3 regions of the Mesorhizobium sp. B2-1-8 genome follow, and region 1 is predicted to be linked to each of the others. Evidence: riboswitches for the same ligand, from Rfam matches in the RefSeq annotation. Region 1 holds a riboswitch; each other region holds the start of a gene.
What was found. A riboswitch is a leader RNA that binds a small molecule or an ion and turns the genes downstream of it on or off. The one in region 1 is predicted to bind cobalamin.

Region 2: another riboswitch for cobalamin. It lies ahead of FJ970_RS23210 (DUF1636 family protein); the one in region 1 lies ahead of FJ970_RS01795 (aromatic ring-hydroxylating oxygenase subunit alpha).
Region 3: another riboswitch for cobalamin. It lies ahead of FJ970_RS16735 (CbtB domain-containing protein); the one in region 1 lies ahead of FJ970_RS01795 (aromatic ring-hydroxylating oxygenase subunit alpha).

The regions. Positions count from the first base shown of each region.
Region 1 is NZ_CP083952.1:389,900-393,754, reverse strand. It holds gene FJ970_RS01800 (hybrid-cluster NAD(P)-dependent oxidoreductase) at 1-1,019, opposite strand, end outside; gene FJ970_RS01795 (aromatic ring-hydroxylating oxygenase subunit alpha) at 1,040-2,287, opposite strand; cobalamin riboswitch at 2,402-2,604, opposite strand; gene FJ970_RS01790 (DUF680 domain-containing protein) at 3,098-3,295, shown strand; gene FJ970_RS01785 (DUF680 domain-containing protein) at 3,367-3,570, shown strand; gene FJ970_RS01780 (DUF680 domain-containing protein) at 3,637-3,855, shown strand, end outside.
Region 2 is NZ_CP083952.1:4,720,768-4,724,622, forward strand. It holds gene FJ970_RS23195 (FecCD family ABC transporter permease) at 1-241, opposite strand, end outside; gene FJ970_RS23200 (ABC transporter substrate-binding protein) at 241-1,188, opposite strand; gene FJ970_RS23205 (ABC transporter ATP-binding protein) at 1,234-2,022, opposite strand; gene FJ970_RS23210 (DUF1636 family protein) at 2,019-2,432, opposite strand; cobalamin riboswitch at 2,522-2,728, opposite strand; partial or broken gene FJ970_RS23215 (AraC family transcriptional regulator) at 2,924-3,756, shown strand; gene FJ970_RS23220 (helix-turn-helix domain-containing GNAT family N-acetyltransferase) at 3,764-3,855, opposite strand, start outside.
Region 3 is NZ_CP083952.1:3,420,425-3,424,279, forward strand. It holds gene FJ970_RS16725 (MFS transporter) at 1-1,123, shown strand, start outside; gene FJ970_RS16730 (aromatic ring-hydroxylating oxygenase subunit alpha) at 1,127-2,296, opposite strand; cobalamin riboswitch at 2,440-2,639, shown strand; gene FJ970_RS16735 (CbtB domain-containing protein) at 2,675-2,854, shown strand; gene FJ970_RS16740 (CbtA family protein) at 2,870-3,676, shown strand; gene cobU (bifunctional adenosylcobinamide kinase/adenosylcobinamide-phosphate guanylyltransferase) at 3,669-3,855, shown strand, end outside.

The DNA of each region.
Region 1 (3,855 bases):
CCGCCATTGTGGCTCATCTCGACGCTGCCGGAGACTTTCTTCACCTTGCAGGTTCCGCACAGGCCGAATTCGCAGGCCGCCGGTATCCGCACGCCCGAGGCACGCGCCGTCTGCAGCACGGTCTGGCCGGCGACGCATTCGGCGTCGACATCCGAAAGCGCGAATCGGATCGGCGTCGCGGCTTCGACGGGGATAGCCACACCGTCCTGCGCCGGCGCCGCGAACGGCGCCGGGATTTCCTCCACGGTCGGTGCGGCAAAGCTCTCCTGATGGTACTTTGTCATGTCGAAGCCGGCGGCTTCCAGCATGCCGCGCACGGCGCGCATGAAGGGATCTGGGCCGCAGCAGAAGATTTCGCGTTCGCGGAAATCGGGTGCCAGGAGCGGCAGCCGGATGGCGTCGATGCGGCCCATATGGCCGTACCAGCCCTCGCGGCTCGACCGCTCCTCGATCATGAAGCCGAGCGACAGGCCCGGCATATGGCCACCGAGCAGCTCGAGCTCCTTGCGAAAGATGATCTCTTCCGGGCGCCGCGCGCAGTTGACGAAGCCGACATCGGTCCATGGCGCGCAGTCGTTCAGCCAGCGCAGCATCGACATCATCGGCGTCACGCCGGAACCGGCCGAGACGAACAGATACTTCGCCGCCGGATGGCTGTGCAGTGAAAAGTCGCCGCCTGGTCCATAGGCCTTGACGTGCGAGCCCGGCGCCAGGTGATCGAACATCCAGCGTGTGCCGACGCTGCCCGCTTGCGCCTTCACCGTCACCGCGATCGAGAACGGCCGCGACGGCGAGGACGACAGCGTGTAGGTGCGCATCAGCGGGCCGTCCGGCGTCGGCAGTTCCAGCGTCACGAACTGGCCTGGCTTGTAGCGGAACCAGGTCTGGTTGTCGGACCGGAAGGTGAAGGTCTTCACGTCCGGCGCCTCGTCGCTGACGCCGGTCACTTCCAGCACCTGCAGCCTGTCGTTCCAGGGCGCCATCTGGTCGAGATGACGATAAAGGCCAAGGTCGGTCATCGCATTCATCCCTCAGCCTCTCATGCGACGCTGCGCAGCGCAGGCCGGCCACCTTCGGCAAGGCGCGGTCCGATGAAGCGGGCATACCAGTCGACGAACTGGATCACACCGCCCTCATGCAGCTCGGAATAGGGGCCGGGCTCGTAAGCGGGCGATAGGATACCGAAGGCGTTCTCTTCGACGATGCGGCGATCCTGGTCGTTGGTTTCGGTCCAGACATGGGTGAGTTCGGCGAGATCGTAGTCGACGCCCTCGACCGCATCCTTGTGTACCAGCCATTTGGTCGTCACCGCCGTCTCCGTGGCGCTGACCGGCAGCACGCGGAAGGTGACGGCATGGTCGATGAGGATATGATTCCAGGTTGTCGGGTAGTGATAGTGCATCAGCGTGCCGATCCGGTCGGCCGAAACGCTGTCGGACAGGTTCTTCTTCACCGCCCGCTTGCCGGTCATCGTGTAGCTCTGGGCATCGCGCAGCAGCGGCGCGCGGGTGGCGCGGTATTGCCCGGCCGGGTCGATGCGGAATTTGCTGGGTAGGCCAGCAGCCTCGCATTTCGCCCAGTGCGCCAGCATCTCCGGATCGCTGTCGGCCCCTTGCACGCCGGTCACGGTCGGTGCTTCCGGGAAGGTCTTGCACAGCTCCGGATGATTGCCCGCACAATGATAGCATTCGCGGTTGTTTTCCCAGACCAGCTTCCAGTTGCCCTTCTCGATGATCGTGCTCTCGAAGGCGATCTTGGCCTCGCTGAGCCGGTGCGGCTTCAGATAGGGCTCGATCATCGCCCGCATCGGCGCGAAGTCGGCGGGCTCCTTGGCCAGGCAGATGAAGACATAGCCGGCGACGCTTTCGCAGGCGACCGGCTTCAGCCCGAACTGGCTCTTGTCGAACCCATCGGCCATCTGGCGGGCGAACAGCAGCCGGCCGTCGAGCTCGTAGGTCCACTGGTGATAGGGACAGACCAGTTTGGCGGCCATGCCCTTGTCGGTGTTGCAGACGCGGCTGCCGCGATGGCGGCAGGAATTATGGAAGGCGTTGATCTTGCCCTGCTGATCGCGCACCAGCACGACCGGATAATCGCCGATCTGCACGGTGATGAAGCTGCCCGGCTTGGGCAACTCGCAATCATGGCCGATGAACAGCCAGTCGCGATACCAGATCAGCTCCATGTCCAGCTTGAAGTAGTCCGGGTCGGTGTAAAAGGGCTGTTCCAGCGAAAAGCCTTGTTTGCGGCTGTTCAAGAGCCTCAGCATGTCGTTGCGCGCGTCCATGTCCTGTCCTCAGTTTCAAGGACTGAACTGGTGGTGATTGAGGAAGGACTGGACGCAGATCGGCAAAAAGCCGGACAAACACCATCCGCCTCTTGACCGCCCACCGCGATCAGTCGAGTTCTGGCCATCTCGGGCTGGTTTCCGGGCTCTGGAGTTGTCCTTGCGGACCATCGCGACACCTTCCCAGGCCTTCGCCCAGTGGTCTCCCGTTGCGACTTGAACTCCACCACCGTTGCGGGGGCAGCGCCGGAATCTGACCGGCTTCCCAATTCTCCGCTCCGTCGTCACGCAGCGGCACCTGAGATGCCTGATCTAATCACGGCAGGCTTTGCGACATCGGCACGAAAGCGACATCGCATCCATGCGGCGCGACACGCACGCTGGATCGCCGTGACAGGGTCGTAGCCGTTGGAATCGACCTCCGTCGCCAGACGCGCCGGCACCGTTTTCGACCCCTTTGCCGCGGGCGAGAAGGTTAACGGTTTCAAAAAGTGACTATTAGCAGAGTCTAAAATCGAACCGAACGGTTCGTTTCTGTTGACGGTGCGTGCAAGAGGGTGTGAACGCCGAGCCTCCGACACAGTTGATGATCGAGGCGTTGGATTTAGATAACCAATTGATATCACGAAGAAAAAGAGCGGATGTGGAAAGCCCTGGTACAATTTCAAGTGGTGGAGTCATGGTCCACGCTGAACAACTTCGTGATTGGAAACGGCCGCGGGGCTCTCCCACATCGGAGCTGTCCGAACGACGCGATTTTAATCCCAAGACACGCCGCTAGACGGACGGGAAAATACTGGAGTACCCAAAATGAAAAAGATTGTTCTCACTGCCGCCGCCCTTCTGGCGATTTCCGGCAGCGCCTTCGCTGGTAGCGACAATTACGGTGCCAATCAGCCCGCATCAGCCGTGGACAGCTCGTACACCGCTTCCACCTCCACCAAGACGTCGGAGCCGGTTGCTCAGGCGCCTGCTCAGGGCAGCGATCGCAACCTCTTCGGTCGCTAACGGCCTATCCGCACGGATGGCGGGCTTGCCCGCCGGTCCGGTGGAATTCAACAAATTCAGGAGTGTCTAAAATGAACAAGATCCTTATTGCCGCCGCCGCCGTTCTGGCTATTTCCGGCAGCGCTTTTGCCAGCGACAACTATGGCTCCAACGGTGCCAACCAGCCTGCTGCCGCGGTGGACAACTCGTACACCGCTTCGGTCGACAAGTCGGCTCCTGCCAACCAGGAGCCCGTCCAGCACGGCGCCGATCGCAACCTGTTCGGCAACAACTAACATCTCGTCAAGCAGGGACGGCGCGCTCAGCCCGTCCCTTGAATTCGAAAATATCGGAGTAAAAAAATGAAAAAGATTGTTCTTACCGCCGCCGCTCTTCTGATTGCCGCTGGCGGCGCCTATGCCGGCAACGACAACGTTGGCGGCACCGACATCAACAAGCAGGCGACCGTCAACGTCGATACGTCGCATACGGGTTCGATCCGCAACAGCGACTCGCCCGTCTACAAGCTGCTCAATTCGTCCGGCGACGTGCAGAAGCCGGCGCATCAGGGTGCTGATCGC
Region 2 (3,855 bases), 2.0 Mb from region 1:
TCGTGCGCGGCAGCCGCAAGTCGACGACGATCTTGCCGACCGGGCCCGATATCCCGGGCTCATCCAGCCCGATGGCACGGCCAAGTGCGGCGACGACATCGGTTAGAGGTATCAGCGTCGAGCCGTAAGCGATCGACAGCAGCGCGAGAGCGACGAGCGCCACCGCGCCCGCCGTCATGGCCAGCGTGAAGGCCTTGTGCCCTGAAAGCGCGCCGGATTTGTGCTCTCGGGCAAGACCCATCAGAACGCTTCCGGATGCATCGCCCTGGCGATCTTGCCGATGGCTTCGATGTTCGCCGGTCCTGGCGTCAGTTCGGCATAGCGAAGCGCCACGAAGCGCTCGTTCCTGACCGCGTCCGTCTCCTTCATCGCCGGGTGCGCCTTCAGGAAATCGAGCAGTTTCCTGTAACCGCCGCCGTCCTGATAATCGAGCAGGATGAGGAATTGCGGATTGCGCGCCGCCACCGTTTCCCAATCCGTGTTGCCCCAGCTAGTATCCATGTCGGCCATGATGTTGTCGCCGCCGGCTGCCGATATCATGGCGCTGGGGATGGCGAACTTTCCCGCGGTAAACGGCTTGTCCTCGCCGGAATCGTACAGGAACACGCGTGTTCCCTTGGCGCTGCCGACCTTGGCGATGATATCGGCGAGTTGCGCCTTCCAGCCGGCGACAAGCTTTTCCGCTTCCGCCTCCTTGCCGAAGACCTTGCCCAGCTTTTCGACGTCGCCATAGAGCAGGTCCATGGAGGCGGCCGGGCGGCTCTTGTCGAGATGGACGCAGCTTTCGGTCAGCACCAGCGTCTTGATGCCGTGCGGTGCGAGCGTGTCGGGGGTCACCTCGCCGCCGGGCTTCATGCCGTAGTACCAGCCGGCGAAGAAGAAGTCGGGCTCGACGGCGATGAGATTCTCCAGCGTCGGATATTTCGGCGCCAGTTCGGGAATGGAGCCCTGCTCAGCCTTGAATTCGGGGGCGACCTTGTACCATCCGGTGATACCGGTCAGGCCGACGATAGATGGCTGCAGCTTCAGCGCGAAGGCCATCTCGGCCATGTTGAGATCATGGATGACGGCGCGCTTCGGCGGCGCGTCGAAGGTCAGCGGCTTGCCGCAGCTGTCGACGGTGACGGGGAAGGCAAAGGCCGTCGAGGCCAGCAGCGAGACGACGAGGGACAAGGCGAGGCGTTTCACGGACTTTGCTCCTTGGTTGAACGTGTCGGATAAGGATGGATTTGATCAGGACGGCGGTGCGGCGCGGTTCGGAAGGTCGAACACCGTCAGTTCGCGGTCCTCGGTGGGATGGCGCAGGCGAAACACGTCGACGCCGAAAATCTCGCGGATCAGCTGCTGCGTCAGCGCCTCGTGCGGCGGCGCCAGCGCCTGCAGCCGGGCCTCGTTCATCACCGCGACCCGGGTGGCGAAGGGTGCCACCAGGGTCAGATCGTGCAGCACCGCGATCACGGTCATGCCGAAGCCGGCCACCAGTTCGAGCAGTTGCGCGCGGGCGCGCGGATCGAGGTGGTTGGTCGGCTCGTCGAGGAACAGGATTTTGGGCTCCTGCGCGATGGCGCGCGCAAGCTGGGCGCGCTGGCGTTCGCCACCAGACAGCGAGCCGATGGTCCGGCCGAGCAGCGGCAACAGGCCGGCCCGGCGCAGCGCGTCCACGACAATGTCGCGTTCCTCGCCGCGGCGCCTCAGGCCGGCATGCGGGACGCGGCCAAGTTCGACATAGTCGATCACCGCCAGCCGTGGGTCCGGCTGGTCTGTCTGGCCCACGACGGCGATATGCAGGGCTCGCTCGGAGGGGGAAATCCTGTCCAGGCGCCGCCCGCCGAGCTTCACCTCCCCGGAGCTCGGCCTGAGCATGCCGGACAACATGCGCAGCAGCGTGGTCTTGCCGGCGCCGTTGGGGCCAATGATGGCGAGGCGGTCGCCCGATGTCACCGACAGGCTGACGGCATGGACCAGATGCCGGCCATTCGCCATCGCGCCCAGGTCGCGCGCATCGAGAAGCGGCGTTGTCATCGAGTGCCATCCGTCAGCTTGCCGGCTCCCGGGATGCGGGCCAGCGTCTTGCCGGCCAGGCGCGGCGGACGTTGTCCGGAATTGCACCAGCCATCGGGAAGCGAAGCGTAGAGCCTGGCAAACCGCACGAGATCGGCAGCGTCCGCCTGCGCGTCGATCGACCCGAAGAGATAGGCTGCCTTGCCTGGCGCCTGGAAAGCCACTGCCAGGGGACGCGCGCAACCCGCCATGCAAGCCACGCCCTCGACCGTGAAACCATGCGCCACGTCAGGCTGGGCCGCGAGGCGGGAGCACAACTCGGCGCACAAACCTTCGCCCGACCTGACACCGGTCGGCACGTCGCGGCAAAGGGTGCACACGATGATCTGGTGCATGGAGCCGGGGTGAATACGATCGATTGCGCCGTCCAACTTCCCGTCACTTTCAAAACTGGCGACGGAAGGATGTTGGCCGACCGGCCGACAAGACCGATATCCACGTTTCCTCCCGGCACACCCCGTCCGGTCAACTCAGCGATGGCAGGTCTCCTGGCTCACGGGTCTCCGCGCAATCCTGCCTTCCCAGCCTTGCCGGCCAGTGGCGTTCCGGATCTTGCTCGCCGCTTACAGTTGCGGGGGCAGCCGCGGCCTCGACCCCATGGGGTCTCACCGCGTTCCCTTTTCACCCCTCGCCTTTCGGCTCGGGGACCATCACGAGTCGCAGCCTAGGCCGCGCGCGAAGGCGAGGCAAGGCGGTTGCTTCGTTTTGTTATAACAGAACAAACAAGAGAGCAAGCCTGTCGTCGACTTTGCGTCCACCGCCCGACAGCCGTTGCCGCTTTCGATTTTGCGCCAGGCGCAATTTCGATCAAACTGGCCGGGCAACGAGGCGCCAGAGTGAGAACGCCACATGCGAGGAACACATGAACCCGACCGAGAAGGCGCTATGGTTTGTCGAGAGCCACCTGCCGGAGGCCATTACGCTCGACGATGTCGCGGCAAGCAGCGGCGTCTCGCGCTTTCATGTGACGCGCGCCTTCGGCGCGGCCACGGGACGGTCGGTCGTGGGCTATATGCGGGCGCGCCGCTTGAGCGAAGCGGCGCGCAAGCTGGCCGGCGGCGCACGTGACATTCTCCAAGTCGCGCTCGATGTCGGCTACGGCTCGCACGAGGCGTTCACGCGGGCTTTTCGCGATGAGTTCGGCACCACGCCTGAACTGGTGCGCGCGCAAGGCTCGACCCGAAACCTCGACCTCGTGGAGCCTATCCTGATGGACAGTTCACTTCTCACACGCTCGAGCCGCCGCGCTTCGAGACCAGCCGCCCCTTGCTCATCGCCGGGCTTGGCGAACGCTACAGTTGCGAGTCCAGCGCCGGCATCCCAATGCAGTGGCAGCGCTTCGCCCCCTATATCGGCAACATTCCCGGCGAGGCGCCTGGCGTCTTCTACGGCGTCTGCCTCAACGGCGACGACGCCGGCAATTTCGACTATGTCGTCGGCGTCGAGGTGACGGATTTCTCCGACCTGCCCAAGGATTTTTACCGCGTGCGTGTGCCGGCGCAGAAATACGCCGTCTTCACGCATCGTGAGCACATCTCGACCATCCGGCGCACGATCAACACGATCTGGAACAGCTGGCTGCCCGGCTCCGGCCATGAAATCGCCGACGCGCCGGAATTCGAGCGCCACGGGCCCGAATTCGATGGCCGCACCGGTAATGGCGGGCTGGAAATCTGGGTACCGGTCAAGGCATGACGCGCCGCTACAGTTCCAGATCCCAATTCTGTCCGACCAGATCCTTGCCGAAGGAATGGTGAGGCTCTTCCTCGATCAGCTTGAAACTGGCCGCCTGAT
Region 3 (3,855 bases), 3.0 Mb from region 1:
CGCGGTGGAATCCTTCGCCCGCGCCATGGTTTCGAGCGTCATACCGATCCAGGCCTACGAGATCCTCCATAACGAGCAGATCGTCTCGATCCTCTATACCGTCGTGTCCATGCTCGGCCTGTCGGTGACCTTGTTCATGCCGATGCTGATCCGCCGCTTCGCGCGGCGCTGGGTCTACACGGCGGGCGCCTGCCTGCTCGCCATCGGCTCGCTGTTCTTCGTCACTCATTCGCTCGCCGGGCAAGTGGCCGGGATGCTGTGCCGGGTGATGGGCGCCAGCGCGCTGTCGATCACGCTCAACCTCTACATCATGGACCACATCCGCAAGACCGACTTCATGCAGGCTGAATCGCTGCGCATGGCGTGGTCGATGGTCGCCTGGACGGGCGGGCCGACGCTCGGCATCTTCCTTTACGCGCATTTCGGCATCTATGCCGCGCATGGCGCGGTGGCGGTTTTCGCCATGGCCTTGCTGGCGCTGTTCTGGACCTATCGGCTGGGCGACAACCCGTCGATCCGCCCCGGCAAGACGCGGCCGGCCAATCCGCTCGCCAATATCGGCCGCTTCGTGGCGCAGCCGAGGCTCAGGCTCGCCTGGCTGATCGCCTTCGGCCGATCCTGCTTCTGGACGACGTTCTTCGTCTATGGACCGCTGTTCATGGTCATCACCGGGCAAGGTGAACTGGCGGGCGGCCTGCTGGTCTCGGCCGGCAATGCGCTTTTGTTCATGGCGATCTTCTGGGGCAAGGCGGGAAAGCGCTTCGGCGGCCGCCGGACCATGACATTTGCCTATTTCGCCATGTCGGCGATGCTGCTGGCCGCGGGCACGGTCGGAGCCGCAGCGCCCTTGCTCACCGGCGCCTTCCTGCTGTGCGGGGCCTTCTTCACCATCGCGCTCGATGCGCTGGGTTCGACCGCCTTCATGCGCTCGGTGCGCTCCTATGAGCGCGCGCAGATGGCGGCGGTCTACCGCACCTATCTCGACTTTTCCGAACTGACGCCGCCGCTGGTCTATTCGGTGGTGCTGGCCTTCTTCGGACTGGGATCGGTGTTCGTCACGCTCGGCCTGCTGGCGGCGTTTTGCGGCTTCATGACGTGGCGCTACCTGCCGAAGTCCCTGTAAAAATCAGGGCGAAAGCGCCGTATGGCGCTCGCGCACCCAATTGTGGAAACGATGCAAGTCGTACTCCTCGGGCATCAGCACGCCGGCTGTATGACGCATCGAGCGCAGGCCTTTCTGGTTGACCTCGCAGATCGCGGCATCCTCCTCCAGCACCTGTGTGCCGAAGGCGACGATGTTGTCGATGTCGGTCTCGGCGAGCGCCTCGGGCGCGAACAGCCATTCGGCGGTCAATTCGGTCTGCTCCGGGCCGAGCGGCACCAGCCGCACGGTCCTGACATAGTCGACATGGCCGACGATGAACATCGAGGGCAGGCTGGTGACGTAGGTCTGGCCAGCGGTTCGTTCCGCCTGCGTCAAGCCCGGGAAGACCGGCCCGTGCGTCCGCCCGTCACGCGACCATGTTTCAGCCCCGGCGCGCAGGCCGCCGGAAAACTCCGGCGCATCATTGGCGGCATGGCGCGCCCATTCGGGATCGTCGTGCCGGCTCATCAGACCGCGGCCATAGATCGGCACAAGCCGCGACAGGTCCTTGTGAACGCCCGGGCAGTGCAGGCATTCGTTGAAGTTTTCCCAGAAAATCTTCCAGTTGCAGTTCATGACCTTGCGCAGCACATGGCCCGACACCAGCGTGTCCAGCGGCCAGTTGCCGAGGTCGCCGGAGGCCGGGTCGAAGGGTGACTGCGCCGAGCCGGCGGCATCTTCAGCAAGATTGACGAAGACGAAGCCCCGCCACACCGAGAGGGCAACGCGGTAAAGCGGATAATCGGCCTTGTCGAAGCCGTCAGGCAGCGACTTCGATGGCACGCGCACAAGGTCGCCGCGCAGCGAATAGGACCAGGCATGATACGGGCAGGTGATCAGCCGCGCCTTCAGCCGTCCTTCGCTTTCCTGGCAAAGCTGCGAGCCGCGATGCCGGCACGTGTTGTGGAAGGCACGCAACGCGCCGGTCTCGTCGCGCAACACAAGAATTTCCTGCGTACCGACGCGGAAGGTGCGGAATGCCAAAGGCCGGGCAAGGTCGGCCTCGCGGCAGACGAGCAGCCAATTTCTGTACCAGATGGCGTCGAGATCACGCTGATAGTTCTCCTGATCCCAATAGGCCGATGAGGGCAGCGACGGCTCGGTTCGGGTCAGGCCGTTATAGGGCTCGCGCTCGCTGGCATCGGGCTGCATGGCTGGCTTCCTGTGAGGGTTGCCAGCCGACACCCGGCCATGGAGTTTGTCAATCAGGACGGGATGGGAGCGGCTTTGCCGATACGACGCTCCTGCGCTGGCTGCTGTCGGAATTTGGTTTGCCGCGCGCGGCGAATTTCCCTATAGTCATCAGCGTCGTCGGTTCCTTTTTGGAGCCAAGAGGGAATGCGGTGCGGACAGGAATTCCTGTCCAATGCCGTGGCTGCCCCCGCAACTGTGTGCGGTAGTCCTCTCCATATGCCACTGAAGGTTTTCCTTCGGGAAGGTGGGGAAGGGCGCTTATCCGCGAGCCAGGAGACCTGCCGGCGACAGGAAACTGACTTCGATGCCCTCGGGTGGAGGGCGAAAGGACAAGACATGACTACCGCTTCCGTCTCCCTCGGCGCCTCCGTCTCCTCGCAGTCGCGCTTCATGCAGCTCGCGCTCGCGGCGCTGCTCGGCATCTTCGTCGTCGGCTTTGTCGGTTTCTCGCATATCGATGCGGTCCACAATGCCGCCCACGACTATCGCCACTCGATGGCGTTTCCCTGCCACTGACGAGGATCTGACATCATGAATCTGTTTCGCAACGTCGTGTTCGTCGCGGCGATCGCGGGGCTCGTGGCCGGTGTCGTTCTCGCCTGCATCCAGGCCTATGCGACAGTGCCGCTGATCCTCAAGGCGGAGGTCTACGAAAAGGCCGGCGGCCGCCATCACCACGACCATGGCGCGGCACCCGCCGCAACCGATACCAGCGCCGTAAGCACGGTCGCGCCCGCTGGGAATGCGATGAGTTCTGCCGCGCCAGCAGCCGTCGAAGCCAAGACGCCGGCGGAGGAAGACGAAGCCTGGGCGCCGGCCGACGGTTTCGAGCGTTTCGCCTTCAGCGTGGTTGCCAATATCGTCACCGGCATCGGTTTCGCGCTGGTCCTGGTCGCGGTTTCCGAGTTTGCCGGCGGCATCGGCAATTGGCGCCAGGGCGTGTTCTGGGGGCTGGCCGGCTTTGCCGTGTTCACGCTGGCGCCTGGCCTCGGCCTGCAGCCGGAACTGCCGGCAATGCCGGCGGCCGATCTTCTTCCGCGTCAGATCTGGTGGACGGCAACGGCGGCGGCGACCGCCATCGGCCTTGGTCTGATCGTGTTTCGCAGATCGCTGCCGTTGACCATCCTCGCCGTCTTGCTGATCGTCGCCCCGCATGTCGTCGGCGCGCCGCAGCCCGACAGTTTCGAAACACCGATCCCGGAAGGCCTGCACCATCAGTTCGTGGTGGCGGTGACGGTGACCAATCTGGTGTTCTGGCTGGTGCTCGGCGCCGTCGTCGGCGTGGTGCGCAGACGCTTCACCGGCACGGCGACCAGCCTGCGCGACAGCTTTGCCTGATCGCGGCAAGCTGACCTTCATCATCGGTGGCGCGCGCTCCGGCAAGAGCGCGCACGCCGAAACCCTGGTGGCGGCATTGCCCTCGCCATGGGCCTATATCGCCACGGCGCAAGCCTGTGACGACGAGATGCGCGAGCGCATCGCGTTGCACCGCTCGCGGCGCGGCGAAGGGTGGTCGA